2 linked regions of the Methylobacterium currus genome follow. The protein of the gene in region 1 interacts with the protein of each later gene in a pairwise test. Links are inferred from orthologs where the notes say so. Each region holds a gene or a part of one and is shown on either strand. Other genes may lie near its edges. The genes, in order: eno and rpe.

Region 1 (13,655 bases):
CACGCCCGGATTGTAGACCGGCATCACCACCGAGATCAGGGCCGGGTCGCGCCACTGCGCCACCTCGGCCGCGATGCGGGCGCGGTCGGCGTCGCTCAACGTGTCGAGGTGGCGGACCCAGGTGTCGTAAGCCGTGAGCCCCGGCGGCACGAGGGCGCGGGCGAGGCGGTGCTGCGAGCGCACCCGCTTGCCGACGGAGCGCCAGAACAGGGCCTGGGCGGTGAGGACCGGCCGGCGCAGGGCCGCCCGCCCGACGAGGGCGAGGCGGCTTTGCACCGTGACGGTGAACTCGGCGATGCTCAGGCCCGGCTCGCCGAGCATCGGCGTCAGCCGCAGGGCCGTGGTGCCGGCGGGCAGCCGCCCGAGCCAGGTGAAGCGCCCGTGGCCGAAGGCGCGCTCGGACAGGCTGGTGCCCTGCGGCCCGTCCGGCCCATCCACGATCGCGGTCAGCTCGACCCGGCTGAAGGCGCCGTGATTCTCGTCCTTGAAGGCGATGCTGACCCACCGCGCGCCGAGCCCGAGATCCGCCACGTCGAGGCTCAGGCCCTGCGTCCCGAAGTCGAGCCGCAGGCGCGCGAAATCCCGCGCGACGACCCGCCCGCGCCCGAGGCGGAGCGAGGCGCGCAGAGGGGCGTGAAGGGGAGCGGCGGGGGAAGGGGTCTGGGCTGTCACCGGTCCTCGCGCCGTCTGCGGGCGGCCTCGCGGCGCGCCGTCATCTTCAATGAAATCAACTGGTTAGACCGATCGATGCGGTCGACCGTGTAGCAGGGCGGCGGCGTGACTGGCAAGGCCATCCCCGCGCAGGCGGGGAGCGCGCCCCCCCGGCCGGCAAGGACATCGAGGGATCCGTCCCCGCATGGGCGGTTCGTCCCCGAGTCGATTTCTTGGCCCGCCCCCCGGACCCCTGCCGTCCAGACGCGAGCCCGGAAAACGGCGTCGGCGCAGGAACCGGCGCAGGAACCGGCTTGTCACCCGCCGCAACTGCCTCTATACGCCCTCTCACACCGGGGCCGCGACACACGGCTCCGAGGGCGCGTAGCTCAGCGGGAGAGCACTACGTTGACATCGTAGGGGTCACAGGTTCGATCCCTGTCGCGCCCACCATTGCCACTCCGGATGTCGGGAGATTGCCTCCCCGGAGCGGTACCGGACCGAGTGGTCCGGATTGGATGAAAGAGAGAGATGGCCCCTCGTTCGCGAGGGTGGCCGATCGGGGCTTCTGGGCAGGCGCTGCGCGAGCGGTGCGCCTAATGAGCCAGATGGGCGCGTAGCTCAGCGGGAGAGCACTACGTTGACATCGTAGGGGTCACAGGTTCGATCCCTGTCGCGCCCACCATCATCCCTTTCGCATTCGTGACCTGCGACCGGCTCCTCGCCGACGAGGATTTCCCTCATGACCGACCAGGATGTAGGCGTGGCCTTCGCCACCCTGGCGACCGCACTCGCGGTCGCGCTGCACAAGCAGGGCGTCGCCGACGGCGAGGTGCTGCTGGCCGAGACCGTCGGCACCCTTGAGGCCGTGCTGCAGGACGATTATCCCGAAGGGGCCCGGGCGATCCTCTCGGCCTGCGCCCGCTCGCTGCGGGCAGCCGAGGGCTGAAAGCGACCCGACGCGATCACCGCCGGGCGATCCCGGTCCGGTTCGTCGGCCGGGTTCACGTCGTTGAGCCCGACACCGAATACCTGAACCATCGCGGGCTCCGCCACAGTTCAGAGAGAATGCGGCCTTGGTCGGCCTCGTGACGAGGCCGCTCCGGGCAGAGCGACAACGACTGGACGGGTCCAGAGATCTGAACAGACCGGTACGCGAGAGCCTACCCTTACCCGGGCCAGAGACGCGCGCACGGAAAGGCGCTCGTTCCGGGCACGATCCAGGCACATCGAGCCTCGCTTGTGACATCTCTCAGGTCGATGCAGCGTGTCATATCCTCGCGCTTCCGAACGCGTCCGTTCAAAGGCGCGGCGGGTATCACGTGGCTCGCTCCCGACCGGCAGCAAGCTCCCGACGGCTTGTTCCGCCGGGGCTTTCGGGCCCGGATCCGGCTACGCGTGGATCACCCGCCCATAGGCGTCGAGCACGCTCTCGTGCATCATCTCCGACAGCGTCGGATGCGGGAAGACCGTGTGCATCAGCTCTTCCTCGGTGGTCTCGAGGTTCATCGCCACGACGTAGCCCTGGATCAGCTCCGTCACCTCGGCCCCGACCATGTGGGCACCCAGCAGCTGGCCGGTCTTGCGGTCGAAGATCGTCTTCACCAGGCCGTCGGGCTCGCCGAGCGCGATCGCCTTGCCGTTGCCGGCGAAGGGGAAGCGGCCGACCCGCACGTCGAAGCCCTGCTCCTTGGCCTTGGCCTCGGTGAGGCCGACCGAGGCGATCTGCGGCTGGCAGTAGGTGCAGCCCGGGATCTTGCCCTTGTCCATCGGGTGGGTGTGCAGGCCCTTGATCGTCTCGACGCAGATCACGCCCTCATGCTCGGCCTTGTGGGCCAGCATCGGCGGGCCGGCGACGTCGCCGATGGCGTAGATCCCCGGCACGTTGGTGCGCCCGAGCCCGTCGGTGGCGACGATGCCGCGCTCGATCGTGACGCCGAGCGTCTCCAGCCCGAGAGTCTCGATGTTGCCGACGACGCCGACCGCCGAGATCAGCTTCTCGGCCGTGATCGTCTGGGTCTTGCCGCCCTCGCTCTCGATCGTGGCGGTGACTGCGTCGCCGCCCTTCTCGACCTTGGTCACCTTGGCGCCGGTGAGGATCTTGATGCCCTGCTTCTCGAAGCGCTTGCGGGCGTGCGCGGCGATCTCGGAATCCTCCACCGGCAGGATCTGCGGCAGCAGCTCCACCACCGTCACCTCGGCCCCCATCGTGCGGTAGAACGAGGCGAACTCGATGCCGATCGCGCCCGAGCCCATCACCAGCAGGCTCTTGGGCATCGTGTCCGGGACCATGGCCTCGTAGTAGGTCCAGATCTGGCGTCGGTCGGGCTCGATGCCCGGGATCGCCCGCGGGCGGGCGCCGGTCGCCACGATGATGTGCTTGGCCCCGTAGGTGCCCGCGCCCTTGGCGCCCTTCGGGGCCTCCGCGCGCTTCGTCTCCTGAACCTTGACCCGGCCGGCCTCGTTGCCTTTAGGCGCCGCCTCGAGCGTGGCCTCGCCCCAGATCACGTCGACCTTGTTCTTCTTCAGGAGCATGCCGACGCCGCCGTTGAGCCGGCCCGAGACGCCGCGCGAGCGCTTGACGATGGCGCCCACGTCGAACCCGACATTCTCCGCCGAGAGGCCGTAATCCTTGGCGTGCTGCATATAGTGGTAGATCTCGGCCGAGCGCAGCAGCGCCTTGGTGGGGATGCAGCCCCAGTTGAGGCAGATGCCGCCCAAATGCTCGCGGTCCACCACCGCGGTCTTGAAGCCGAGCTGCGCGGCCCGGATCGCCGCCACGTAGCCGCCGGGACCGGCGCCGATGATGAGGACGTCGTAGGTGTCGGACATTCAGGTCTCCGGCAGTCGATCCGGGTGGGGCAGGGCGGCGGCTGTCAAACCAGCATGCCCATCGGGCTCTCGATCAGGCCCTTGAAGGCGGCGAGCAATTCGGCGCCGAGCGCCCCGTCGACCACCCGGTGGTCGCAGGAGAGGGTGACGGTCATCGCCTGGACCACAGCCGGAGCGCCGTTCTTCGCCACCACCCGCGCCTCGCCGGCGCCAACCGCCAGGATGGTGCCGTGCGGCGGGTTGATGACCGCGCCGAACGACTTGATGCCGAACATGCCGAGATTCGACACCGCGGTGGTGCCGCCCTGGTACTCCTCGGGCTTGAGCTTCTTGGTGCGGGCGCGGGCGGCGAGGTCCTTCATCTCGGCCGAGATGGTCGAGAGGGTCTTCTGCTCCGCGCGGCGGATCACCGGCGTGAACAGCCCGCCCTCGATCGCCACCGCGACGCCGACATCCGAGTGGCGGAAGCGCAGGATGCGGTCCTCGGCCCACACGGCATTCGCCGCCGGCACCCGCTGCAGGGCGAGCGCCAGCGCCTTGATGACGAAGTCGTTGACCGAGAGCTTGAAGGCCGGCTTGCCGTCCTTGTCCTTCGTCGCTCCCGCATTCACCTGCTCGCGCAGGGACAGGAGCGCGTCGAGCTCGACGTCGAGGGAGAGGTAGAAGTGCGGGACGGTCTGCTTCGACTCGACCAGGCGCTTGGCGATGGTCTTGCGCATGCCGTCGAGGGGCAGCTCCTCGTAGGAGCCCGGCTCGAACATCCCCATCACCTGCCTGGCGGTGAGACCGGAGGGCGGGGCCGCCGCAGCGGGCTTCTGGGGCTGGGCCTGCTCGGGCTTCGCGGCGGGGGCGGGGGCGGGGGCCTCCTTGGCGGGCTGGGGCGCGGGCTTGGCCGTCCCGCCGTCGAGGGCGGCGCGCACGTCGCGCTCGATGATCCGGCCGTGCGGGCCCGAGCCCTGCATCGCGGCGAGGTCGACGCCTTCCTGCTTGGCGATGCGGCGGGCCAGCGGCGAGGCGAACAGGCGCCCGCCGGGTGCCGGGGCGGCCGCGCCGTTCGACTTGCCGCTCGACGGGCGCGCGCCCTCCGGCGCGGTGTCGACCCGCTCGTACGACATCGTGCCGCCGCCGGGCGTCTCGTTGCCGGCCGGCGCCCGGGACTTTCCAGCTTCGGGCGTCTCAGCCCTGGCGGGGGCCTCAGCCCTGGCGGGGGCCTCAGCCCTGGCGGGGGCCTGGGCCGTCTTCGCCGGCCCGGTGCCGCCGGCCTGCACGCTGCCTAAATCCTCGCCCTCCTCGGCGATGAGGGCGATGAGGTCATTGACCGGCACGTCGGCGGTGCCCTCCGGCACCACGATCTTGGCGAGCACGCCCTCGTCGACCGCCTCGACCTCCATGGTCGCCTTGTCGGTCTCGATCTCGGCGAGCACGTCGCCCGACTTGACGGTGTCGCCCTCCTTCTTGAGCCACTTGGCGAGGTTGCCCTTCTCCATGGTCGGCGAGAGGGCGGGCATCAGGACGTTGATCGGCATGGATTCAGGTCTCGGCGGGAGGAGGGGCGGCCGGATCGTCGAAAGGCGGGGAATCGAAGGGGAACAGGTCATCGAGCGGGAAGGAGACGGCGTCGAAGGGCGGAAGCGCGACCGTTTCGCCGCGCTCGACGGTGCCCAGCAGCAGCCAGCGGCCGCCGGTCAGGGCGAAGCCTTCGAGTACGCCGTCCGTGGGATCGAGCAGCCAGAGATGGCCGACACCGGCCTCGGCGTAGATCCGCCGCTTCGGCCCGCGATCGAGGCGGGCGGTGGAGGGGGACAGGATCTCGCAGACCCAGTCCGGCGGGATGTCGGTGAAGGCCGTTTCCGGCTCGACTGGCAGCCGCTCGCGGCGCCAGCCGGCGATGTCGGGCACGACCACGTGACGGCCGAGATGCACCTCCGGCTCGATCACGAAGATCCAGCCGCCAGGGCCGCCGCGACCGCGCCGGAAGGGCAGGGTCAGCTCGGCATACAGCTCGCCGGCGGCCGTACCGTGCCGCATGCGCGGCCGCGGATGCGTTTCCAGCACCCCGTTGATGATCTCGGCCACGAGGTGGTCCGGCACCGCCTCGAGGTCGGCATAGGTGGCCCAACGCGGCGCGGCCTCGGCCATGGGGAGCCTCAGTTGAAGCTCTCGGGATCGAGGCTCTCGGCCTCCATCCCGGCGCGGATGCGCGCGAAGGCCTCCTCCTCGGACATCTCGGTCTCGCGGGCGTAGACCCGCGCCGCCTGGCGGGCGAGGTCGACGAGGAGCCGTCCCCAGGTCGCCGGGTCCTCGAAGGAGCGGCGGAGCGCGAAGCTCACCGCCCCGTCGACCACGGCGGCGCGCAGCACCTCGATGCCGCCCTGCTCCTGGGCATCGGGCGGGACATCGAGGGCCTCGAAGCGGGGTTCGTCCTCTGTCATGGAATCGTTCCCCCGCCGCTCACCGGTAGCAGACGGCCTTGGCCGCCTCGATCACCTCGGCGACGTTCGGGAGCGCAAGCTTCTCCAGGTTCGCGGCATACGGCATCGGCACGTCCTTGCCGGTGATGCGCAGGACCGGGGCGTCGAGGTAGTCGAAGGCGTCGACCATCAGGCGCGCGGCGATCTCGGCGCCGACGCCCGATTGCGGAAAGCCCTCCTCGACGGTGACGCACCGGCCGGTCTTCTTCACCGATTCGACCACCGTCTGCGAATCCATCGGCCGGATGGTGCGCAGGTCGATCACCTCGGCCTCGATCCCGGCCTCGGCGAGCTCGTGGGCGGCCTTGAGGGCGTAGGTCATGCCGATGCCGAACGAGACGATCGTCACGTCGCGCCCCTCGCGATGGACCTTGGCCTTGCCGATCGGCACCGTGAAGTCGTCGAGCTTCGGCACCGGGAAGGACTGGCCGTACAGGATCTCGTTCTCGAGGAAGACCACCGGGTTCGCGTCGCGGATGGCGCTCTTCAGGAGGCCCTTCGCGTCGGAGGCGGTGTAGGGCATCACGACCTTGAGGCCCGGCACGTTGGAGTACCAGGCGGCGTAGTCGTGGCTGTGCTGGGCGGCGACGCGCGCCGCCGCGCCGTTGGGGCCGCGGAACACGATCGGGCAGCCGAGCTGGCCGCCGGACATGTAGAGGGTCTTGGCCGCCGAGTTGATGATCTGGTCGATCGCCTGCATGGCGAAGTTGAAGGTCATGAACTCGACGATGGGCTTGAGGCCCGTGAACGCCGCGCCGACGCCGACGCCGGCGAAGCCGTGCTCGGTGATCGGGGTGTCGACGACGCGCTTCGCGCCGAATTCCTGCAACAGGCCTTGGGTGATCTTGTAGGCGCCCTGGTACTCGGCGACCTCCTCGCCCATCACGAAGACGGTGTCGTCGCGGCGCATCTCCTCGGCCATGGCGTCGCGCAGGGCCTCGCGGACGGTCTGGGTCACCATCTCGGTGCCCTCGGGGATCTCGGCCATCGCCGGGTCCTGGCCGCGGTTGGTGATCACCGCCGGAGCGGCGGGCGTCTCGACCGGCTTGTCGCCCTCGGTCTTGGCAGCGGGGGCGGGGCGCTCGGCCTGGCCCTCGGCCTGCATGTCGGGGGCCGGGGCCTTCTGGCCTTCCTCCTTGCCCTTGCCGTTCGGCTTCGCCCCGCCGGCCTGGACGCCCTTCGGATCCTCGCCCTCCTCGGCGAGGACCGCGATCGGGGTGTTGACCGCGACGTTGTCGGTGCCGTCGGCGACCAGGATCTTGGCGAGCACGCCCTCGTCGACCGCCTCGACCTCCATGGTCGCCTTGTCGGTCTCGATCTCGGCCAGGATGTCGCCGGCCTTGACCGGGTCGCCTTCCTTCTTGAGCCACTTCGCGAGCTTGCCCTGCTCCATCGTCGGCGAGAGGGCGGGCATCAGGATGTCGGTCGCCATGGGGTACTCTGTCGATCCGGGAGAGGGGCGCGCCGGGTCGGGCGCCGGCCAAGGGCGAGAGCAGCCGTCCGCGCCGCCGCGGACGGCCCGGGCGCTAGAGCAGGATGTCGGTCCAGAGCTCGGACGGATCCGGCTCGGGGTCGCTGGTGGCGAACTCCGCCGATTCGTTCACGATCTCCCGCACCTTGGCGTCGACCGCCTTAATCTCGTCCTCCGGGACCTTGTGGCCCCCGAGCAGGCGCTTGCGGACCTGCTCGATCGGGTCGGATTCCTCGCGCATGCGGGCGACCTCGTCCTTGGTCCGGTACTTGGCCGGGTCGGACATCGAGTGGCCGCGATAGCGGTAGGTCTGCATCTCGAGGATGTAGGGCCCCTCGCCGTCGCGGGCATGGGCGATGGCGCGCGTGGCCGCCTCGCGCACGGCGCGCACGTCCATGCCGTCGACCTGCTCGCCCGGGATGCCGAAGGAGACGCCGCGCTTCGAGAAGTCGGTCTGGGCCGAGGCCCGCGAGACCGAGGTGCCCATGGCGTAGCGGTTGTTCTCGATCACGTAGACCACGGGCAGCTTCCACAGCTGCGCCATGTTGAAGCTCTCGTAGACCTGGCCCTGGTTGGCCGCGCCGTCGCCCATGTAGGTCAGGCTGACCGCGCCGTCGCCGCGGTACTTGTTGGCGAAGCCGATGCCGGTGCCGAGCGAGACTTGCGCGCCGACGATGCCGTGGCCGCCATAAAAATTCTTCTCGCGGGAGAACATGTGCATCGAGCCGCCCTTGCCGCGGGAATAGCCTCCCTTGCGGCCGGTCAGCTCGGCCATCACGCCCTTCGGCTCCATGCCGCAGGCCAGCATGTGGCCGTGGTCGCGGTAGCCGGTGATGACCTGGTCGCCGTCCTTCGAGGCCATCTGGACCCCGATCACCACGGCCTCCTGGCCGATATAGAGGTGGCAGAAGCCGCCGATCAGGCCCATCCCGTAGAGCTGGCCGGCCTTCTCCTCGAAGCGGCGGATCAGCAGCATCTCGCGATAGGCGTGCAGGTCCTCGTCGCGGCTGAAAGCCGGCACATTCGAGGCCGCGGGCGGCGCAGCCGCCTTCTCGCGGGTCTTGTCGCTCCCGCGGCGCGCCTCTTTCGCGGCATCCATCGGCACCCTCCCGGCTGCTACCTTTGTGGGAGAGTTCTTAGGGCAGGCGCGGGCGCAAATCGAGCGGTTCGGGACCGAAAGCCGCTGCCGGGATGACGATCAGGGGGTCATGATGACGACGTCGTTGGGGTGGACGCGGCCGAGCACCACCCGGGCCCGCTCCTCCAGAAGGTCGCGGTCGATCTGGTCGCTGCGCAGAAGCGCCACGCGGCGCTCCCACTCGGCCCGGTCGGCCTTGGTGGCGTCGAGCTCCTGCTGAAGATTGTAGGCCTGGATCTTCAGCGCCCGCTTGGCTTCGAGGCCGCGGCTTCCGCTCTCGGCCTCGTGCAGAAAGTAGCCGACCACGAGGATCGACACGGCGTAGAGGCCGAGCGGCAACAGGACGGCACGGGCGCGACGACGGACTACCATGCGGGGACGATGGCGCGGGAGGGTTAAGGAAGGCTCAATGCCTCACGCGGCCCACCGCCACGCCGCGGGCGTGAGGCCGGTCGCCTGGGCGAAGCGGCGGGTGAAGTGGCTCTGCGAGGCGAAGCCGCAGGCGAGCGCGATCCCGGCAAGGCTCGTTCGTCCCTCTTCGAGCAGGCCCTTGGCCCGGGCGATCCGCCGCTCGGTCACGTAGCGGTGCGGCGCCAGGCCGAAGCTGGCCTTGAACATCTTGGCGAAGTGGAAGGTGCTCAGGCCCGCCGCGTCGGCCAGCACCTCCAGGGTCAGGGCCTCGGCGAGGCGCGCCTCGATCAGCTCCGCGACGCGCCGCCGGACCGCCGGCGCGAGGCCGCCCTTCACCGGCCGTTCTGCGCCCGGGCCGGCATGGCGCCGCAGCAGGGTGTGAAGCAGGAGGTGGCAGGCGGCGCCGAGCGCCATCCGGTCGGCGCCCGCCTCCCAGTCGAGGGGCAGCACGGCGCCGCGCACCAGCATCGCGGTGGCCGGGTCCTCCGCGAAGGTCAGCTCGCGCAACGAGACGGTGCGGGGATCGACGTCGAGGGCGCTCACCGCCTGGTAGGCCAGGGTCTCGGGCGCGACGTAGAGGTGGAGCATCCGTAAGCGACCGCCGATCAGCCACCGGCTCTCGTGGCCGGCCGGCAGCAGGCAGAGCTTGTCCGGCCCGCCGCCCGACAGGGCGCCGTCCTCGCGCACCACGCCCTCGCCGCCTTCGAGGTAGAGGCTCAGGGTGTGATGGTCCGGACGGTCGTAGCGGGCGCGGTTGTCGCGGTTCTGCCACTCGGCCAGCGACAGCCCGCGACCGATCTCGGCGCTGCGCAGGAGCGCCGCACCGGTGCGGGAGAGGGCATCGCGGACGTCGGGATTCGGCTCGGTCACGGTCTGCGTCGGCAATCGGCGGCAGGTGGAGGAGGTTGCGGCACGACCGTAAGGGCCGCCCGCGGGCGCCGGCAACGGGTCGAGGGCGTGACGGCGCGAAGAGCCCCGCGAAAGCCCCAAGAATGGACAAGGCCGCCACCGGAACCGGGAAGCCGGCCGGGGACGGAGCCGCCTATCCGGGACGCTCGACACGAGCCCGCCCGGGAGCCCGACACGCCGTGACCGCCTTCCTCTACGCCCTGACCGTGCTCATCTGGGGCACGACCTGGATCGCCATCAAGCACCAGCTCGGCCCCGTCGCCTTCGAAGCGTCGATCGCCTACCGCTTCGCGCTCGCGGGCGCCGTCCTGTTCGGCGCCCTCGCCCTCGCCGGGCGGTTGAAAGCCATCCCGTCGCGGCACCAGCCCTTCGTGCTGTTGCAGGCGCTCTGCCTGTTCTCCTGCAACTTCGCCTGCTTCTATCTCGCCACGCGCTCGGTTCCGAGCGGGGTCGTCTCGGTGGTGTTCTCGGCCGCCACGGTCTTCAACGTCGCCAATGCCTACCTGTTTCACCGGCGACGGCCCGCGCCGCGGGTGCTGGCCGGGGCGGTGATCGGGCTTCTCGGCATCGCCTGCCTGTTCCGGGACACCCTCCTCGGCACCGCCCTCGACCGGGACACGGCGCTCGGCCTCGGCCTGGCGCTCCTCGGCACCTGGTTCTTCTCGGCCGGGAACCTCGTCTCTGCCCGCAACCAGCGCCACGGGCTGCCCGTCGCCACGGTGAACGCCTATGGCATGCTCTACGGGGCCGCCCTGGTGGCGGGGGTGGCAGCCTTGCGGGGCGTGCCGTTCGGCTTCGATCCGTCGCCGGCCTATATCGGGGCGCTCGTGTACCTGGCGATCCCCGGCTCGGTGATCGGCTTCACCGCCTACCTGACGGTGGTGCAGCGGATCGGCCCCGAGAAGGCGGCCTACATGACGGTGCTGTTCCCGGTCGTGGCGCTGACGATCTCGGTCTTCGCCGAGGGCTACCGGGTGACGCCGCTCGCCGCCCTCGGCTTCGCCCTGGTGCTCGCCGGCAACGTCGTGGTGTTCGCGCCGCTCCACCGGCTGTCCGGGCAACGAAAAGGCCGCCCGGAGGCGGCCTGCGACGCGTGAGTCTTTCCAGGGCAGGGAGGGGCTTGGAAGCCCCTCCCGCCGAGACGGTCAGCCGACCTTCAGCGCCCCGCGGCCGAGGTAGCGGGCCTGCGAGCCCAGGCCCTCCTCGATGCGGATGAGCTGGTTGTACTTGGCCAGTCTGTCCGAGCGGGCGAGCGAGCCGGTCTTGATCTGCCCGCAATTGGTGGCGACGGCGAGATCGGCGATGGTGGCGTCCTCGGTCTCGCCGGAGCGGTGGGACATCACGGCGGTGTAGCCGGCACGGTGGGCCATGTCGACGGCGGCCAGGGTCTCGGTGAGCGAGCCGATCTGGTTGACCTTCACCAGGATCGAGTTCGCCGTACCCTTGGCGATGCCCTCCGACAGGCGCGCGACGTTGGTGACGAACAGGTCGTCGCCGACGAGCTGGCAGCGGTTGCCGACCTTGTCGGTCAGCGCCTTCCAGCCGGCCCAGTCATCCTCGGACATGCCGTCCTCGATCGACAGGATCGGGTAGGCGTCGACCAGCTTGGCGAGGTAGGCGGCCTGGGCCTCCGGGTCGCGGGTCTGGCCCTCGCCCTCGTAGACGTAGGCGCCGTTCTTGAAGAACTCGGTGGCGGCGCAGTCCAGCGCCAGCACGATGTCGCGACCCGGCTCGAAGCCGGCGGCGCGGATCGAGTCCATCACGAAGTCCAGAGCGGCCTCGGCCGAGGGGAGGTTGGGGGCGAAGCCCCCCTCGTCGCCCACGTTGGTGTTGTGGCCGGCCTTCTTCAGGGCGCCCTTGAGGGTGTGGAACACCTCGGCGCCCCAGCGCACCGCCTCGGCGAGCGAGTCGGCGCCCACCGGCATGATCATGAATTCCTGGAAGTCGATCGGGTTGTCGGCATGGGCGCCGCCGTTGATGATGTTCATCATCGGGACGGGCAGGATCCGGGCCTGGGTGCCGCCGACATAGCGGTAGAGCGGCAGGCCGGACGCCTCGGCGGCGGCCTTGGCGACGGCGAGCGAGACGCCCAGGATCGCGTTGGCGCCGAGCCGCGCCTTGTTCGGCGTGCCGTCGAGCTCGATCATCGCCTCGTCGATGGCGGCCTGCTCCTCCGCGTCCATGCCGCCGATGGCGTCCAGGATCTCGCCGTTGACCGCCTCGACGGCCTTCAGCACGCCCTTGCCGCCGTAGCGGGACTTGTCGCCGTCGCGCAGCTCCACCGCCTCGTGTGCGCCGGTCGAGGCGCCCGAGGGGACGGCGGCGCGGCCGAAGGAGCCGTCCTCCAGGAGGACGTCGACCTCCACGGTGGGATTGCCCCGGCTGTCGAGGATCTGGCGGGCGGCGATGTTGGTGATCGCGGTCATGAGAGGATCTCTCGGGCAGGCTTCGAGCGTTCGCGCGGCTTATCGGCCAAGATGCCGCCTGCGGCAAGCCGTCCAAGGGTAGGTTACCGGGGAAGAGCGTCGAGGTCGGGGAGGGCGCGAGGGATCGTCCCGCGCTCGGGCGGGCAGTTTCGCGCGGGTCCGCGCGGGTCTATAGGGCGGGCATGACCCAAGACATCACCAACCAAGACATCGCCGACCACGACATCGCCGGACACGCCCGGCAGCTCGGGCAGCCCACCGCCCAGCCGCGCTCGCCGGACGAGGCCCAGCTCGACCGGGTGCCGAATCCCCATCCGGACACCGATTACTGCGCGCGCTTCACCGCGCCGGAATTCACCTCGCTCTGCCCGGTGACCGGCCAGCCCGACTTCGCCATCCTGGTGATCGACTACGTGCCGGACCGGTGGCTGGTCGAGTCGAAGTCGCTGAAGCTCTACCTGCACAGTTTTCGCGATCACGGTGCCTTCCACGAGGATTGCACTGTCGGCATCGGCCGGCGGCTGACCGCTCTCCTGGAGCCCCGGTATCTCCGCATCGGCGGCTACTGGTACCCGCGCGGCGGCATCCCGATCGACGTGTTCTGGCAGACCGGCACCCCGCCGGCCTCGGTCTGGCTGCCCGACCAGGGCGTGCCGCCCTACCGGGCCCGCGGCTGACGACACGAAAAGGGCGGCCGGGTCTCCCCGGCCGCCCGCCTCGCACTCACGTGCGGCTCAGATCTCAGTAGCCGTAGCCATACCCGTAGGCCGGAGCCGGGGCGCCGTAATAGCCGTAGCCGTTGCGGCGGGCCGCATCGGCCGCGGCCGCGGCGCCGATCGCGCCGACCGCCGCACCGGCGATGCCGAGGCCGACGGCCGCGCCGGGGGAGATGCCGCGGCGACGGCCGCCATAGGCGTAGGGCCGGCCGACATAGCCGCGGCCGTAGCCGTGGCCATACCCCCCGTGGCCGTAGCCGTGGTGCCCGCGCCAGCCCTGGGCCTGGGCCGGCGAGGGGGCGACGGTGGACAGCGTGCCGAGGGCGACGGCGAGGGCCGGGATGATCGCCAGCTTGCGCATCGTTGATCTCCTGCTTTCGTTCAAGCCATATGACCCGGATAACGAGCTCGGCAGGAAAGGGTTCCCGCAATCATTCGGCCCGGGACCGCCCGCCTTCGTCGTGCCGGACCGGATCTCCGGCCGTCGCAGTAGGGGACGTGACTGATGCTGATCCTGGCGCCGGGCACCTGAATTCCGGATGAACTTGTCGCCTTGCCGGATCGTCAGCCCGGACGGGCGAGCCGGCGGGCGGTGACGAGGCCGAGGACCAGGATGACGGCGGCGCACAC
Region 2 (15,687 bases), 700 kb from region 1 along the record:
CCTGGTTGCCGAGATGCCAGTTGAAGACGGTGTTGTCGGGCGCGACGTCGTGCACCACCGTGCCGGCGCCCGCGGCCTTGGCGGTCTCCACCACGGCGGGAAGCACGGTGTAATCGACGCTGATCGCCTCGGCGGCGTCCTTGGCCTGGGCCAGGGTCTCGGCGATGACGACCGCGACATGGTCGCCGACGTAGCGCACCTTGCCCTGGGCGAGCGCCGGGTGCGCTCCGGCCTTCATCGGCGTGCCGTCCTTGGAATGGATCATCCAGCCGCAGATCAGGCCGCCGACCTTGTCGGCCGCGAGGTCCTCGCCGGTCAGGATTCCGACCACGCCCGGCATCGCGGCGGCCGCCGCCGTGTCGATGCCGCGGATCTCCGCATGGGCGTGCGGCGAGCGCAGGAAATAGGCGTAGGCCTGGCCCGGGCGGTTGTAGTCGTCGACGTAGCGGCCCTTGCCGGTGATGAAGCGCTGGTCTTCCTTGCGGCGCACCGAGGCGCCGATGCCCGTGGCGGTCATGTGCGTGTCTCTCCCGGTTCTGGCCTCGCGGGCCGGCCTCGTTATTTCGTGGCGTTGCTTGTTCTTGGTCCGGATGGCGCGGACGTTTTTTGCAGATGGCGCAAGTCATGAACCCTCCCCCCTGCGGGGAGGGTGGCGAGCGGAGCGAGCCGGGCGAGGGGCGGCGCGACGCCGATCCAGTGGGCGCCCTTCCTGACGCGCGCGGCCTCTCCGGAAGCGTGGTTCCCCTCTGCCGCCCCGCTCCGCGGGGCACCCTCCCCCGCAGAGGGGGGAGGGTTATCGGCAGCGTCGTGCTACTCCGCCGCGACCTTGTGCGGCTCGGACGCCATGGTCTCGGCGCCCGCCGCGATGGCCTTCACGATGTTGTGGTAGCCGGTGCAGCGGCAGATGTTGCCCTCCAGCTCGTGCCGGATGGTGTGCTCGTCCAGCGCGTTGCCCTTGCGGCGGACCAGATCCACGGCGGTCATGATCATGCCGGGGGTGCAGTAGCCGCATTGCAGGCCGTGATGCTCGCGGAAGGCCGCCTGCATCGGGTGCAGCTCGCCGCCGGAGGCCAGGCCCTCGATGGTGGTGACGGAGCGGCCGTCGCACTGCACCGCCAGCACGGTGCAGGCCTTGATCGCCTCGCCGTCGAGATGGACGACGCAGGCGCCGCACTGGCTGGTGTCGCAGCCGACATGGGTTCCGGTGAGACGAAGGTTCTCGCGCAGGTACTGAACCAGCAGCGTGCGTGGATCGATGTCGGCGGTCACGGCCTTGCCGTTCACCGTCAGGCTGACAGCGCTCATGGGTGACGTCCTCCTCCTGGCCCAGGACACCTTGGCCGAAGACCCGCGGGTCCTGTCTGTCGGACCCTGTCGCTCGTGGTGGCCGGGCCGGCCGTGCCTCTCTGGAATCGCTCGAATTCGAGTGTCAACCGGCCGGAAGCGCCGGTCAAGGCGCGGCGCCTCGGCTTTTTGGCGCGCAAACCGGCCGTTTTCCGCCGGTTCGCGGCATCCTGCCCATTCGCCTCGCAACAAGTTGATCGCGGGCAATCGAAAACCGGCTCAGACCGCCGAGGTCTCGCCGGCGACGCCGTTCCCCTAGACCTCCTTGGCGAAGGTGTCGAAGAAATTGTCCGCGTATTTCTTGGCGACGCCGTTGATGAGACGGCCGCCGAGCTGGGCGAGCTTGCCGCCGACGCTGGCCTCGACGTCGTAGGTCATCTTGGTCTGGCCGTCCCCGGCCGGCTCCAGGCGCACTACCGCCCCGCCCTTGGCGAAGCCGGCGACGCCGCCCTGACCCTCGCCGGTGATGCGGTAGCCGTTCGGCGGGTCGATGTCGGTCAGCGTCACCTTGCCCTTGAACGTCGCCTTCACGGGGCCGACCGCGATCTTCGCCGAGGCCTGCAGCTCGTTGTCCCCAACCTTCTCGAGGGTGTCGCAGCCCGGGATGCAGCGCTTGAGCACCTCCGGGTCGTTCAGCTTCTCCCACACGGTCTGCTGGTCGGCCGGCAGCACGACCTCGCCGGTCATCGTCATCGCCATGGTGGCGCTCCCCCCTTGTTGTGGTGAAACGGGCTTCGCCGAAAGGCTAGCGGAGCCGTAGCGTCAGGACCAGCCTGCCTTTCGCACACCCGCCCGGCACCCCCGGATTGTCGAGTGGTGCGGTGCTTGCTAAGCCTCACGCCAAGGGACGGCCGTGACACCCGCATGAACGGGGCGCGGCCAGGGAGGCCCGGGCCGGACGCCCGCGAACGGAGAACGTGACCGCATGGAGGTCTTCGCGCAGCAGCTCATCAACGGGCTGACGCTTGGGTCGATCTACGGCCTCATCGCCATCGGATACACGATGGTTTTCGGTATCATCGGCATGATCAACTTCGCGCATGGCGACGTGTTCATGCTCTCGGCCTTCATTGCGCTGATCACCTTCTTGATCGTCACGACCTGGCTCGGCATCTCGTCGATCGCGCTGGCGCTGCTCATCGTGCTGATCTGCGCGATGGTGCTGACTGCCCTGTGGGGCTGGGCGATCGAGCGCATCGCCTATCGGCCGTTGCGCGGCTCGTTTCGCCTCGCGCCGCTGATCTCGGCGATCGGCGTCTCGATCTTCCTGTCGAACTTCGTCCAGGTGGTGCAGGGCGCCCGCAACAAGCCGACGCCGCCGATGATGCGCGACGTGATCACGCTGTGGACCGGAGATAACGGTTACGCCGTAGCGCTCTCCTACAAGCAGATCATCATCATGCTGACCACGGTCGTCCTTCTCGCCGGGTTCTGGTACCTGGTGCAGAAGACGCCGCTCGGCCGGGCGCAGCGCGCCTGCGAGCAGGACCGCAAGATGGCCGCCTTGCTGGGCATCGACGTCGACCGCACGATCTCGCTCACCTTCGTGCTGGGCGCAGCCCTGGCCGCGGTCGCCGGCACGATGTACCTGCTCTATTACGGCGTGGTCTCGTTCTCCGACGGCTTCACGCCCGGCGTGAAGGCCTTCACCGCGGCGGTTCTCGGCGGCATCGGCAGCCTGCCCGGCGCGGTGCTCGGCGGCCTCCTCATCGGTCTCGTCGAGACCTTCTGGTCGGCGTATTTCTCCATCGAGTACAAGGACGTGGCGGCGTTCTCGATCCTCGCGATCGTGCTCATCTTCATGCCGTCCGGCATCCTCGGCCGGCCCGAGGTCGAGAAGGTCTGATGGCGAACCCGGCCAACACCGTGGCGGCGACCTCCGCCGCCGACCGCGGCGCCGCCGACATGGCGGCGATCGTCAAGGACGCGGCTCTGTTCGCGCTCGTGACCTTCGGGCTCTGCGTCCCGATCGTCGCCTTCCGCACCGACCTCAGCCAGACCTCCGCCCTGGACCTCGTGCCCCGCTGGGGCCTCGTCGCGATCCTGTGCGGCCTCGTCTTCGTGGTGCGGCTAAGCCAAAGGCTGATCCTCGCCAACCGCGACGCGCGGCGGGCGCTCACGCCCTCGCCGGCCCAGGCGACGGAGGCGGTCGACGCCACGCCGAACGCCTCGCAGAAGGTCTCGGCTTACGCCCTGCCGGCCTTCCTCGGGGTGACGCTGGCCTTCCCGCTGCTGGCGGTTCTGGGCACCGGGGGCCTGGGCGAATCGCGCTACTGGATCGACCTCGGCATCCTGATCCTGACCTACGTGATGCTGGGCTGGGGCCTCAACATCGTGGTCGGCCTCGCCGGGCTCCTCGATCTCGGCTACGTCGCCTTCTACGCCGTCGGCGCCTATTCCTATGCCCTGCTGTCGACGGTGTTCGGCCTGTCGTTCTGGATCTGCCTGCCGCTCGCCGGCCTGTTCGCGGGCCTGTGGGGCATGGTGCTGGGCTTCCCGGTCCTGCGGTTGCGCGGCGACTACCTCGCCATCGTGACGCTGGCCTTCGGCGAGATCATCCGGCTCGTCCTGATCAACTGGGTCGACTTCTCGGGCGGCGCGGCGGGCATCTCGTCGATCCCCCGCGCCACCTTCTTCGGGATCCCGTTCACGGCGGACGAGGACGGCTTCGCGGCAAAGTTCGGGCTCGACTTCAACCCGATGCACCGGGTGGTCTTCCTCTATTACCTGATCCTGGCGCTCGCGCTGATCACCAACGGCGTGACGCTTCGCCTGCGGCGCCTGCCGATCGGCCGGGCCTGGGAGGCGCTGCGCGAGGACGAGATCGCCTGCCGCTCGCTCGGGATCAACACCACCAACACCAAGCTCACGGCCTTCGCGCTGGGCGCGATGTTCGGGGGCTTCGCCGGGTCGTTCTTCGCGGTGCGCCAGGGCTTCGTCAGCCCGGAAAGCTTCAACTTCCTCGAGAGCGCGATCATCCTGGCGATCGTGGTCCTCGGCGGGATGGGCTCGCAGATCGGCGTCGCGGTCGCGGCGGTCGCGATGGTCGGCGGGCCGGAGCTCCTGCGCAACCTCGGCTTCCTCAAGGCGGTGTTCGGCGAAGGCTTCGATCCGAGCGAGTACCGCCTGCTCCTGTTCGGCCTCGCCATGGTGGTGATGATGATCTGGCGCCCCCGCGGCCTGATCTCCGAACGCTCGCCCTCGATCGTGCTCAAGGAGCGCAAGCGCATCTCAGGCTCCCTCGTGAAGGAGGGCCACGGCTGATGGCCGATACCCTCGCCTCCCCCCGCATGGCCGACCCGGTCCTGACGGTCGACCACGTCACCATGCGCTTCGGCGGCCTCGTCGCCGTCAACGACCTGTCGTTCCGCGCCGGCCGCGGCGACATCACCGCGCTGATCGGCCCGAACGGCGCCGGCAAGACCACGGTCTTCAACTGCATCACCGGCTTCTACAAGCCGACCGAGGGCATGATGACCCTGCGCCACCGCGACGGCGCGGAGTTCCTGCTCGAGCAGCTGCCCGGCTACGCGGTGAACCGGCGGGCGCACGTCGCCCGCACGTTCCAGAACATCCGCCTGTTCACCGGCATGACCGTGCTGGAGAACCTGCTGGTGGCCCAGCACAATCCCCTGATGCTGGCCTCCGGCTACACGATCGCCGGGCTCCTCGGCCTGCCGACCTACCGGCGGGCCGAGAAGGCGGCGATCGAGAAGGCGAAGGCGTGGCTCGAGCGCATTCACCTGATCCATCGCGCCGACGATCCGGCGGGCGACCTGCCCTATGGCGACCAGCGCCGGCTCGAGATCGCCCGCGCCATGTGCACCGATCCGGTCCTGCTCTGCCTCGACGAGCCGGCCGCCGGCCTCAATCCGCGGGAATCCCTGCTGCTCAACGACCTGCTGCGGGCGATCCGCGACGACCACGACACCTCAGTGCTCCTGATCGAGCACGACATGTCGGTGGTGATGGAGATCTCCGACCACGTCGTGGTGCTCGATTACGGCACCAAGATCGCCGACGGCACGCCCTCGGAGATCCAGAGCGACCAGAGCGTCATCGCCGCCTATCTGGGCGTCGAGGACGAGGAGGTGGAGCAGGTCGAGGCGGAGGTGGGAGTATGAGCGTGGCCGGCATCAACGTCCTGGTGGACGAGACCCGCGCCCGGGCCGCCGGCACCCGGGCCCCGCTCCTCACCGTGCGCGGGGTCAAGACCTATTACGGCAACATCATCGCGCTCAAGGGCGTCGATCTCGACGTCAACGAGGGCGAGATCGTCACCCTGATCGGGGCGAACGGGGCCGGCAAGTCGACCCTGATGATGACGATCTTCGGCAGCCCCCGGGCGCGGGAGGGCACGATCACCTATGCGGGCCGGGACATCACCCGGATGCCGACCCACGAGATCGCCCGCCTCAACCTGGCGCAGTCGCCGGAGGGACGCCGCATCTTCCCGCGGATGACCGTCTACGAGAACCTGCAGATGGGAGCGGCCGTCAATGGCGGCGCCCATTTCGAGCAGGATCTGGAGCGGGTCTGCGCGATGTTCCCGCGCCTGAAGGAGCGGCTCCACCAGCGCGGCGGCACGATGTCCGGTGGCGAGCAGCAGATGCTGGCGATCGCCCGCGCGCTGATGAGCCGGCCGCGGCTCCTGATGCTCGACGAGCCGTCGCTCGGGCTGGCGCCGCTCATCGTCAAGCAGATCTTCTCCGCCATCAAGGAGCTCAACGAGCGCGACGGCATGACGGTCTTCCTCGTCGAGCAGAACGCCTACCACGCCCTCAAGCTGGCGCATCGCGGCTACGTCATGGTGACGGGCACGATCACCATGTCGGGCACCGGCAAGCAGCTCCTCGACGACCCGTCCGTGAAGGCCGCCTATCTCGAGGGGGGACGGCACTGATGCAGGGGATCCTCTACGAGGAGAGCACGATCTGGCTCTTCCTCCTCGTCACGGTGGTGATGGGCGGCTGGATGGCCTGGATGATCGGGCGCGGCATCGCGCTCGGCTGGCGGCCTTACTGGCAGGCGATCCTGTCGCTTCTCCTGCTCGGCGTCGCCGTGCGCTTCATCCACCACGCCCTGTTCGAGGGAACCTTCCTGTCGCCGCACTACTACGTGGTCGACACGATCGTGCTGCTGATCATCGGCTCGGCCGGCTACCGCACCACCCGCGCGCGGCAGATGACGACGCAATACCGCTGGCTCTACGAGCGCAGCGGTCCGCTCTCCTGGCGGGCGAAGGCCTAGCGCCTGAGCGCCCTCCCCCGTGCCCTGCGGCGCGGGAACCTGGCGAATGATCCCGGGGCAATCCGCCCCGGCACACCGATCCGGGGTCCCCACGCCCCGGTCTCCCGGCCGAAAGGGCCCGCGAGCCCGACGTTTCCCGTCGATCCAGAGGAGTACTGAGATGAAGCGCACGCTACTGGCCGGCTTCGCCCTCGCGGCCGGCCTCGCCTGGGCCGGATCGGCGCAGGCCCAGATCAAGATCGGCGTCGCCGGCCCGATCACCGGCAACAACGCCGCCTTCGGCGCCCAGCTCAAGAACGGCGCCGAGCAGGCCGTCACCGACATCAACAAGGCCGGCGGCATCAACGGCCAGAAGATCGTCCTGGTCATCGGCGACGACGCCTCCGACCCGAAGCAGGGCGTGTCGGTCGCCAACAAGTTCGCCGCCGAGGGCGTGAAGGCCGTGGTCGGCCACTTCAATTCCGGCGTCTCGATCCCGGCCTCGGACGTCTACGCCGAATCCGGCATCGTCGAGATCACCCCGGCCTCGACCAACCCGAAATACACCGACCGCAAGCTGTGGAATACCTTCCGCACCTGCGGCCGCGACGACCAGCAGGGCGCGGTCGCCGGCACCTGGCTCGCCGAGAAGTTCAAGGGCAAGAACATCGCCTTCGTGCACGACAAGACGCCCTACGGCCGCGGCCTCGCCGACGAGACCCTGAAGACCCTGAAGTCCAAGGGCGGCAAGGACGTGCTGTTCGAGGGCATCAACCCGGGCGAGAAGGATTATTCCGCCCTGGTCTCGAAGCTGAAGCAGGCCAAGGCCGACGTGGTCTATTACGGCGGCCTGCACACCGAGGCCGGCCTGATCGTGCGCCAGATGCGCGACCAGGGCCTCAACGCCCCGCTGATGAGCGGCGACGGCATCACCGACAAGGAATTCGCCCAGATCGCCGGCCCGGGCGCCGACGGCACGCTGATGACCTTCTCGCCGGATGCCCGCAAGAACCCGAACGCCAAGGACGTCGTGGCGGCCTTCAAGGCCCGCAACATCGATCCCGAGGCCTACACCCTGTACTCCTACGCCGCCGTCCAGATCCTGAAGGCCGCCATGGAGGCCACCAAGTCGACCGACGGCAAGAAGGTTGCGGGCTACATGCTCGAGGGCAAGCCGTTCAAGACCGTGATCGGCGACATCTCCTACGACAAGAAGGGTGACATCACCCGTCCCGACTACGTGATGTACATGTGGAAGAAGGGCGGCGATGGCCGGATCGATTACACCGGCAACGAGATGACCCAGTAACGCACCCGATCCGTCGGGCCGGCCCGGCGCCCCGCGCGCCGGGCCTTTTCGCGTTGACGAAGCCGTGTGTTCGTCACGAGCCCGGCTTGCGCGTCCCATCGCCTCACCTTACATGCACGGTGAGCGTTACAAGGCCATCAGCGCGCCCGGCACCTCGGCCGAGCACCCGTACGGCCGGCCGCGTCGCGATCGAATTCTGACAATGTGCTCCCGGTGGCGCCGACCGCGACGGCGACCCGGGCGGAGAGTGTGAATGGCGAAAGAAGAGTTGATGCAGTTCGACGGTCTCGTGCTCGAGATCCTGCCGGACGCGCGTTACCGCGTGCAGCTCGACCAGGGCCACGAGATCGTGGCCTACACGGCCGGCAAGATGAAGAAGAACCGCATCAAGACTCTGGCCGGCGATCGGGTCACCGTCGAGATGTCGCCCTACGACCTCGAAAAGGGCCGTCTGGTGTTCCGCCACAAGGACGAGCGCTCCTCGGGGCCCCGCCCGCCGTTCCGCGGCGGCAGCCAGTTCCGCCGGCGCTGAGTTCTCGTCCGTAACCGTGACTCGCAGGGGGCCGGGGTGATGAACCCTGGCCTTTCGCACATCTGAGGAAGACCCCCATGACGCGTCCCCTGGTGATCGCCCCCTCGATCCTGTCGGCCGACTTCGCCCGGCTCGGCGAGGAGGTCCGCGACGTCGTCGCGGCCGGGGCCGACTGGGTCCATATCGACGTGATGGACGGCCATTTCGTGCCGAACCTCACCTTCGGCCCGGTGGTGGTGAAGGCGCTGCGCCCGCACACGAATGCGGTGTTCGACGTCCACCTGATGATCGCCCCGGCCGACCCCTACCTTGCAGCCTTCGCGGAAGCGGGCGCCGACATCATCACGGTCCATGCCGAGGCCGGGCCGCACCTGCACCGCTCGCTCCAGACCATCCGGGCGCTCGGCAAGAAGGCGGGCGTGGCGATCAACCCGGGCTCGCCGGCGAGCCTGGTCGAGCCGGTGCTCGACATGGTCGACCTCGTGCTGTGCATGACCGTCAATCCGGGCTTCGGCGGCCAGAGCTTCATCGGCTCGGTCTGCGAGACGGTGTCGCGGGTGCGCGCCATGACCGCCGGCCGCGACATCGACATCGAAGTCGATGGCGGCGTGACGCCGGAGACGGCGCCGGCGGTCGTGAAGGCGGGGGCGAACGCCCTCGTCGCGGGCTCGGCCACCTTCAAGGGCGGGCGCGAGGCCTATGCCGGCAACATCGCGGCGATCCGCCGGGCGGCGGAGGGGGCGATGGGGCAGTGGGTGTGATCCAGCCGCGGATCCGATGATCTCGCGGTAGAGAACGCCACGCCGCGTTCCGAAGGCGTGGCGCCGCGCTCGGCTCGCCTGGACGAGAGCGAGCCGCGACAGATCAGCAGGCAGAGCAGAGTTCGGGCGGTCGAGCGATCGGCAGGACAGCGCCGGTCGAGGCCATGATTCCTGCCGCCGCATGCTGCGCCTTCACATGCGCCCGACCGACTCGATGAACCTCGTCGCTTGGCCAGACAGGGCGTCGGAGCGGGACGACATCTCCGCAGCGAGGCTCGAGACCCGGAAGGCCGCCGTGTCCACGCGGAGCCGGCCCCCCGCAGCATTTGGTGACGCCGGCTTCCGCGTCGCGTCAGCGATCTGACCAGACCTGTCCCGGCGGCGCGGGACTTTCGTACGGATCGACGCGAAACCTGATGCGACCATCCTGCACGGCTGCGTCAGCGCCCGGCGACCCGCCGAATCGCCCTTGGATGCGCCCGCGGGCCTCTCGGCGGTATGGCCTCCGCCGCGATCCGCGCCTTCCGCCGGTCGAGCCGGGCGGCGGATCGGCGCACCGCAACCACGCCGAGCACCGCGGCACCGCCGACGAGACATGGCACCAGAATCAGGGCGTAGGTCGTCAGGCTCATCATCGCAGGGTCGTCAACGTCAGCCTCGCACCGAAGTGTAGACCAACGCCGAGCACGAACCAAACGGCCATCAGCGCGAGGGTGAGCGCAGTGACGCGGCCCGTCGTTGCCATGGCGGCGGTGAGCGGGGCGACGATGCCCGTGATGGCGAAGCCGGCGGCCCCGATATTCATCAGGTTGGCGGTCAGCTTCACCTGCTCGTTGTGGACGAGGATGTCGCGGGCAAGCTGCGCCCGCTCGCGCTCCTCGTCGCCGTCCTCCTCACCCTCCTCGTCGGGTTGCAGCCCGCTCGCCATCCGCGATCCGGGCCCCGGTCACGGCCGGCCGGATTTGGGATAGCCCCGCGGCGCCATCGCCCCCGCGCCGCCGCGGTGCCCGACCCACTTCGCCAGTTCCTCGCCGGCTTCCGAGCGGGTGCGTCCGGCGCTGTCGGGCCAGGTCAGGCCGTCGGCGAGGCGGAAGATCACGACGGAGTCGAGCGTGCCGTCGCGGTACTTCTGCAGCCTTACGCCCTTGCCGCGGACCATCTCGGGAATCTCGGAGAGCGGGAACACCGTCATCAGCCGGTTGGTGCCGCAGACCGCGACATGATCGCCCTCCCCCACCTCGACGACGAGGCTCGCCGTCGCCGGCTCGTCGAGGCCGATCACCTGCTTGCCCTTGCGGGTATTGGCGACGAGCCCGTCGGCCGGCGTGACGAAGCCGCGCCCGTCGGTGGTGGCGAGCAAGAGCTTCACGCCGGGCTTGTGCGCCCAGACGGTGACGATCTCCGAGCCCTCGTCCATGTCGACCATCAGGCGGATCGGATCGCCGAAGCCGCGCCCGCCCGGGAGCTTGGCCGCCTCCAGGGTGAAGACCTTGCCGTTCGAGGCCAGCACCAGGATCTTGGCGGTGGTCTCGGTCGGGAAGCTGACCTTGAGGGTGTCGTCGCCCTTGAACTGCACGGCCGAGAGGTCGGCGACGTGGCCCTTGAGCGCCCGGATCCAGCCCTTCTGCGACACGATCACGGTGATCGGCTCGCGCTCGACCATCGCCTCGGAGAAGTCGATGCCGGAGGTGTCGGGCGGGTTCTCGAGGGTGGTGCGGCGGCGGCCGAGCGGCGTCTCGGGGCCGTAGGTCTTGCGCACCGCCCGGATCTGGGTCGCGATCGACTTCCACTGCTTGTCGTCGGAGCCGAGCAGGCCGTCGAGATCGGCCTTCTCCCTGGTCAGCGCGTCGTGCTCGCGCTTCAGCTCCATCTCCTCCAGCTTGCGCAAGCTGCGCAGGCGCGTGTCGAGGATGGCGTTGGCCTGCAATTCGGTCAGCTCGAAGACCCGCATCAGCTCGGCCTTCGGCTCGTCCTCCTCGCGGATGATCTGGATCACCCGGTCGAGGTCGAGATAGACGATGAGCAGGCCGCCGAGGATCTCGAGCCGGCGCTCGATCTGCGCGAGGCGGTGGCGGGAGCGGCGCTGCAGCACGACCCGGCGATGGTCGAGCCATTCGCGCAGCGCCTCGGCGAGGCCGATCACCCGCGGCACCGTACCGCCGACCAGCACGTTCATGTTGAGGGAGATTCGGCTCTCCAGCTCGGTCAGCCGGAACAGCGATTCCATCAGCATCACGGGATCGACGGTCCGCGAGCGCGGCTCCAGCACCACCCGCACGTCCTCGGCCGATTCGTCGCGCACGTCGGCGAGGAGCGGCAGCTTCTTCTCGTGCAGAAGCTCGGCCATCTTCTCGATCAGCCGGGCCTTCGGCACGCCGTAGGGAATCTCGGTGACGACCACCGCCCAGGTGCCGCGGCCGAGGTCTTCCTTCTGCCAGCGCGCCCGCACCCGGAATCCGCCGCGCCCGGTGCGGTAGGCCTCGGCGATCGAGGCCGCCGAATCGATCACGATGCCGCCGGTCGGGAAGTCGGGTCCCTTGACGAAGGTGGTCAGCTGCTCGGACGTCGCGGCCGGATGGGTGATGAGGTAGAGCGCGGCCTCGCACAGCTCCGCCACGTTGTGCGGCGGGATCGAGGTCGCCATGCCGACGGCGATGCCCTGCGAGCCGTTGGCGAGCAGGTTCGGGAAGGCCGCCGGCAGGACCACCGGCTCCTCTTCCTGCCCGTCGTAGTTGGGGCGGAAATCGACCGCGTCCTCGTCCATCCCCTCGAGGAGGAGGCGGGCGACCTCGGTCATCCGGCACTCGGTGTAGCGCTGGGCCGCCGGGTTGTCGCCGTCGATATTGCCGAAATTGCCCTGGCCGTCGACCAGGGGGTAGCGCTGGGCGAAGTCCTGCGCGAGGCGCACCAGGGCGTCGTAGACCGCGACGTCGCCGTGCGGGTGATACTTGCCGATCACGTCGCCGACGACGCGGGCGCACTTCTTGTAGGCGCTGCCCGGATCGAGGCGCAGCAGCCGCATCGCGTGCAGGATGCGGCGGTGCACGGGCTTCAGGCCGTCGCGGGCATCAGGCAGCGCCCGGTGCATGATGGTCGAGAGGGCGTAGGCGAGGTAGCGCTCCTCCAGCGCCGCCTTCAGGTCGACGTTCTCGATCCCGTCGCGGTCGGAGGGTGGCTCGAAGGGCTTTCCCATGGGCGGACGTCAACTCACGATTTCGGCGGTCTCAAGACCAGAACATAACACGAACATTTGCCGATTGCCAGGAACGGATAGCAACCCGTCCGTGCATTCGAACGAGGTTCAACCCGCCCCGGCGGTGCCGAGGGCGACGAAGCGCATCCGCTCCTCCGGCTCGGCAAGATCGCGCGGGCCCCAGATGTGCTGGTCGAGGAAATAACCCGTTAAGGTAAACCCTTGCTTGATGTCCCGCCCGGTCGGCACGTTGAGGCCGCTTCGGTCGGGCCGGTCGACCAGGAAGTCGGGCAGCGCCAGCAGCCGGTCGCGCCAGGGCTCGCCGGCGGCGGCGCTCACCGCCCGCCCGCTCTTCGGCGAGACGTAGGCGAGGTATTCGTTGGTGCCGGTGGCGGCGCAGGCCGAGAGGTCGAGCCCGAAGCCGAGTTCGGCCAGCATCGCGAGCTCGAAGCGCACCATCAGGGCGGGGGCGATCTCGGGCTCGTGCAGGTGGGCGATCAGCACCTTGGCGGCGGCGAAGAGCGTCGGGTGGGGATCGCGCTCGGGCAGGAGCCGCAGCAGCCCGGCGGCGTAGCCGATGCCGTAGAGGGCGAGGCGCGAGCCGATCAGCCGGGCGCTGGCGCTCTCGATCGGCTCGACCGCGTAGGCGCCCAAGCCCTCGTCGAGCCGCGCCCGCCACACCGCCCGCACCAGGTTGCCGGGCTGGAGCACCGGCTGCATCCGGCGCGAGCGCCCGCCATGGACTAGCCCGAGATGCCGGCCGTGCTCGGCCGTCATCAGTTCGAGGACGACGCCGGTCTCTCCGTGCCGCCGCGCCCCGAGAACCAGCCCGTCATCCGTCCATTGCATGGAAGGGTCAATAGTCGCTCGGGGGCCGGAATTGAACCGGTTTCCGGGATCAGGACCCGATCCGCTCGGTTCTGCGCGGGAGCCCATGCCGATCCTTCCCGGACATTCGACAGTCCCGAGGCGGTGGCTCTCCTGTTCCAACCGGCAGGCCGGTTCCGGCGAACGCGTGGTACAACGGCTCCCCGTCAGCGGCGATGCTCAAGGAGGCTCGATATGGACGGTCGAGACGTGCGAGCGGCACTGGATCGGCACTGGGCCGCGTCCGACGCAAGCGACTTCGAGGACGAGCACGACATCTACCGAGAGGATGCCGTCCTGGACTATCCGCAATCAGGCGAGCGCATCCGCGGGCGAGAGAAAATTCAGGCATCTCGCGCCGCCCAACCAAACCGGAAGCACTTCACGGTGCGCCGAATCACCGGCAACGGCGATCTCTGGATCACCGAATATGTTCTGACCTATGACGGGCGTCCGTCTTACACGGTCAGCATCATGGAGTTTTGCGACGGCAAGGTCGCTCGCGAGACCCAATATTTCGGCGATCCGTTCGAGCCGGGTCCGTCTCGCGCGCAATGGGTCGAGCCGATACCTTGAAGGTCGGTCATCGAAGCGGATGGCCATGAGACGAGAGCCGGCCGCATCTGCCGGGTCTTCGTGCTGCGGATAGATGATTTGCCCCGATGACCGCTGCTTGAACCCTCGGCGGCCCTTCGAACCGTCACGCCGAGGGGGTTCGGACCCTCAAGCTGGCCCCGGCCTTTTCTAGGCCGCCGGAAGGGACACGGCGAACCAGATCCGGGTGCCGCGGCCGGGCTCGCTCGCGACGCCGATCTGCCCGCCCATCAGCTCGACGAGGTGGCGGCAGATCACCAGGCCGAGGCCGCTGCCGCCGAAGCGGCGCCGGATCGATTCGTCGCCCTGGCCGAAGGGCACGAACAGCCGCTCCTGCTGCGCCGCCGACATGCCGATGCCGGTGTCGCTCACCGTGAAGAGCAGCCGGCCCTCGCCGCCGCGGCCGGTATCCGGGCTCACCGCCAGGACCACCCGGCCCGCCGGCGTGAACTTCACCGCGTTGGTGAGGAGGTTCAGCAGCACCTGCCGCAGGCGGCCGACATCGCCCATCACCAGGGTCGGGGTAGCGGGGTCACGCAGGACCTCGACCGCCACGCCCTTGCGGGAGGCGGCCCCCCGGGCCACCGCCGCCGTGCCCTCCAGCAGGTCGGCGAGGAGGAAGGATTCCGGATCGAGGGCGACCTGGCCCGCCTCGATCTGCGCCACGTCGAGCACGTCGTCGACGACCCGCATCAGGATCTCGCCGGCCTCCTGGACGGCGGCGAGGTGGCGCAGGGTCTCGGGCTCGCGCGAGCGGCTGAGCATGTGCTCGGTATAGCCGAGGACCGCATTGAGGGGGTTGCGGATCTCGTGGCTCATCATCGCCAGAAAATCCGACTTGGCGCGGTTGGCCTGCTCGGCCCCCTCCTTGGCATGGGCGAGCGCCTGCTCGGCGCGCTTGCGGGCGGTGATGTCCAGGGTGAGGCCGACGATGCGCCCGCTCAGGCCGTGGGCGTCGTCGAGGACGCGGCCGAGGCTCTGGATCCAGCGGGTGCCGCCATGCTCGGCCGTCACCCGCACGTCGACCGAGAACGGGGTGCGGGTGGTGACTGCCTTGGTGACCGCGTCCCACAGCATGGCGCGGTCGTCGGCATGGACCAGGCCGGTCCAGGCCGAGGAGGTGATGATGCAGGCCTGCGCCGAGAGGCCGTGCAGGCGCGCGCCCTCCGCCGAGAGCGAGAGCGCGCCGGTGCGCATGTTCCAGTCCCACAGGCCGACGCCGGCCGCCTTGTGGGTGAGGAGCAGCAGGTTGGTGGTGGCTTCCAGCGCCTGGTTGTCGGCCACGACGTCGTCGACATCGGCTGCGGTCATCATCCAGCCGGTGATGCCGGCACCCTCGCGGATTGGCACCACGTCGGTCTGGTGCCAGTGCCAGCGCCCGCTGGTGTCGCGCAGGCGGATCGTGAGGTCGTAGGGCTGGCCCGAGCAGATCGCCGAGGCGCGGGCGGAGGCCGCACGGTTGCGGTCCTTCGGGTGGATGGCGCTGTCCCAGCTGTCCGGCTCGCCGAGGCTCGAGCCGATCTCCCGCGCCGCCCGGTTGGCGAAGCGGACCGCCCCCTCGTGATCGAGCATCCAGATCTTCTGCGGCAACGCGTCGAGGATCAGGCGCGACGGCAGCCCGCTCATTCCCGGCTCGCTCTCCGGAAGCGCACGGCCGAGGGCATCGTCCGGTCCTTCCACCGGGATGCCCGCGATCGGGTGCGCGGTCCGCGCCGTCATCACCTCTCCTACGCAGTCGCCCCGGGCGTGGGGTGGCCGGCGCCCGGGCGACGCACCGGCGCGAACTTCGTCACGCCTCCGCCGCCGCCCGCATCCGACCGAATCGGATAAAAACCGAATCCTATCTCTGCTAACCTAA

What was found.
Region 2: the proteins of eno (region 1) and rpe interact in binary tests that used the Escherichia coli proteins (3 or more experiments, as listed by UniProt). The link is inferred for Methylobacterium currus from one-to-one orthologs.

What each region holds. Positions count from the first base shown.
Region 1 is NZ_CP028843.1:1,377,972-1,391,626, forward strand. What follows is about bases 10,170-13,129. They hold eno (phosphopyruvate hydratase), read right to left. Parts: upstream 12,310-13,129; coding sequence 11,029-12,309; downstream 10,170-11,028. Other genes in these bases: DA075_RS06310 (DMT family transporter), read left to right, coding at 10,170-10,980; queF (preQ(1) synthase), read left to right, coding at 12,492-12,986; DA075_RS06325 (hypothetical protein), read right to left, coding at 13,051-13,129. Outside these bases: DA075_RS06250 (glycosyltransferase family 2 protein), read right to left, coding at 1-570; DA075_RS06265 (hypothetical protein), read left to right, coding at 1,394-1,600; lpdA (dihydrolipoyl dehydrogenase), read right to left, coding at 2,044-3,483; DA075_RS06275 (pyruvate dehydrogenase complex dihydrolipoamide acetyltransferase), read right to left, coding at 3,528-5,009; DA075_RS06280 (Uma2 family endonuclease), read right to left, coding at 5,014-5,622; DA075_RS06285 (DUF5076 domain-containing protein), read right to left, coding at 5,631-5,915; DA075_RS06290 (pyruvate dehydrogenase complex E1 component subunit beta), read right to left, coding at 5,935-7,386; pdhA (pyruvate dehydrogenase (acetyl-transferring) E1 component subunit alpha), read right to left, coding at 7,481-8,524; DA075_RS06300 (FtsB family cell division protein), read right to left, coding at 8,624-8,935; DA075_RS06305 (helix-turn-helix transcriptional regulator), read right to left, coding at 8,978-9,844; more of DA075_RS06310, read left to right, coding at 10,063-10,169; more of DA075_RS06325, read right to left, coding at 13,130-13,386; DA075_RS06330 (MFS transporter), read right to left, coding at 13,590-13,655. UniProt on the Escherichia coli protein: Catalyzes the reversible conversion of 2-phosphoglycerate (2-PG) into phosphoenolpyruvate (PEP). It is essential for the degradation of carbohydrates via glycolysis.
Region 2 is NZ_CP028843.1:2,076,851-2,092,537, forward strand. Bases 7,509-10,333 are described here. They hold rpe (ribulose-phosphate 3-epimerase), read left to right. Parts: upstream 7,509-8,491; coding sequence 8,492-9,175; downstream 9,176-10,333. Other genes in these bases: DA075_RS09775 (branched-chain amino acid ABC transporter substrate-binding protein), read left to right, coding at 7,509-7,882; infA (translation initiation factor IF-1), read left to right, coding at 8,136-8,414; DA075_RS09800 (hypothetical protein), read right to left, coding at 9,807-10,103; parC (DNA topoisomerase IV subunit A), read right to left, coding at 10,122-10,333. Outside these bases: DA075_RS09735 (xanthine dehydrogenase family protein molybdopterin-binding subunit), read right to left, coding at 1-517; DA075_RS09740 ((2Fe-2S)-binding protein), read right to left, coding at 811-1,305; DA075_RS09745 (SRPBCC family protein), read right to left, coding at 1,600-2,043; DA075_RS09750 (branched-chain amino acid ABC transporter permease), read left to right, coding at 2,270-3,190; high-affinity branched-chain amino acid ABC transporter permease LivM, read left to right, coding at 3,190-4,608; DA075_RS09760 (ABC transporter ATP-binding protein), read left to right, coding at 4,608-5,468; DA075_RS09765 (ABC transporter ATP-binding protein), read left to right, coding at 5,465-6,247; DA075_RS09770 (DUF6867 family protein), read left to right, coding at 6,247-6,594; more of DA075_RS09775, read left to right, coding at 6,755-7,508; more of parC, read right to left, coding at 10,334-12,368; DNA repair protein RecO, read right to left, coding at 12,477-13,217; DA075_RS09815 (nuclear transport factor 2 family protein), read left to right, coding at 13,431-13,811; DA075_RS09820 (PAS domain-containing sensor histidine kinase), read right to left, coding at 13,980-15,548. UniProt on the Escherichia coli protein: Catalyzes the reversible epimerization of D-ribulose 5-phosphate to D-xylulose 5-phosphate.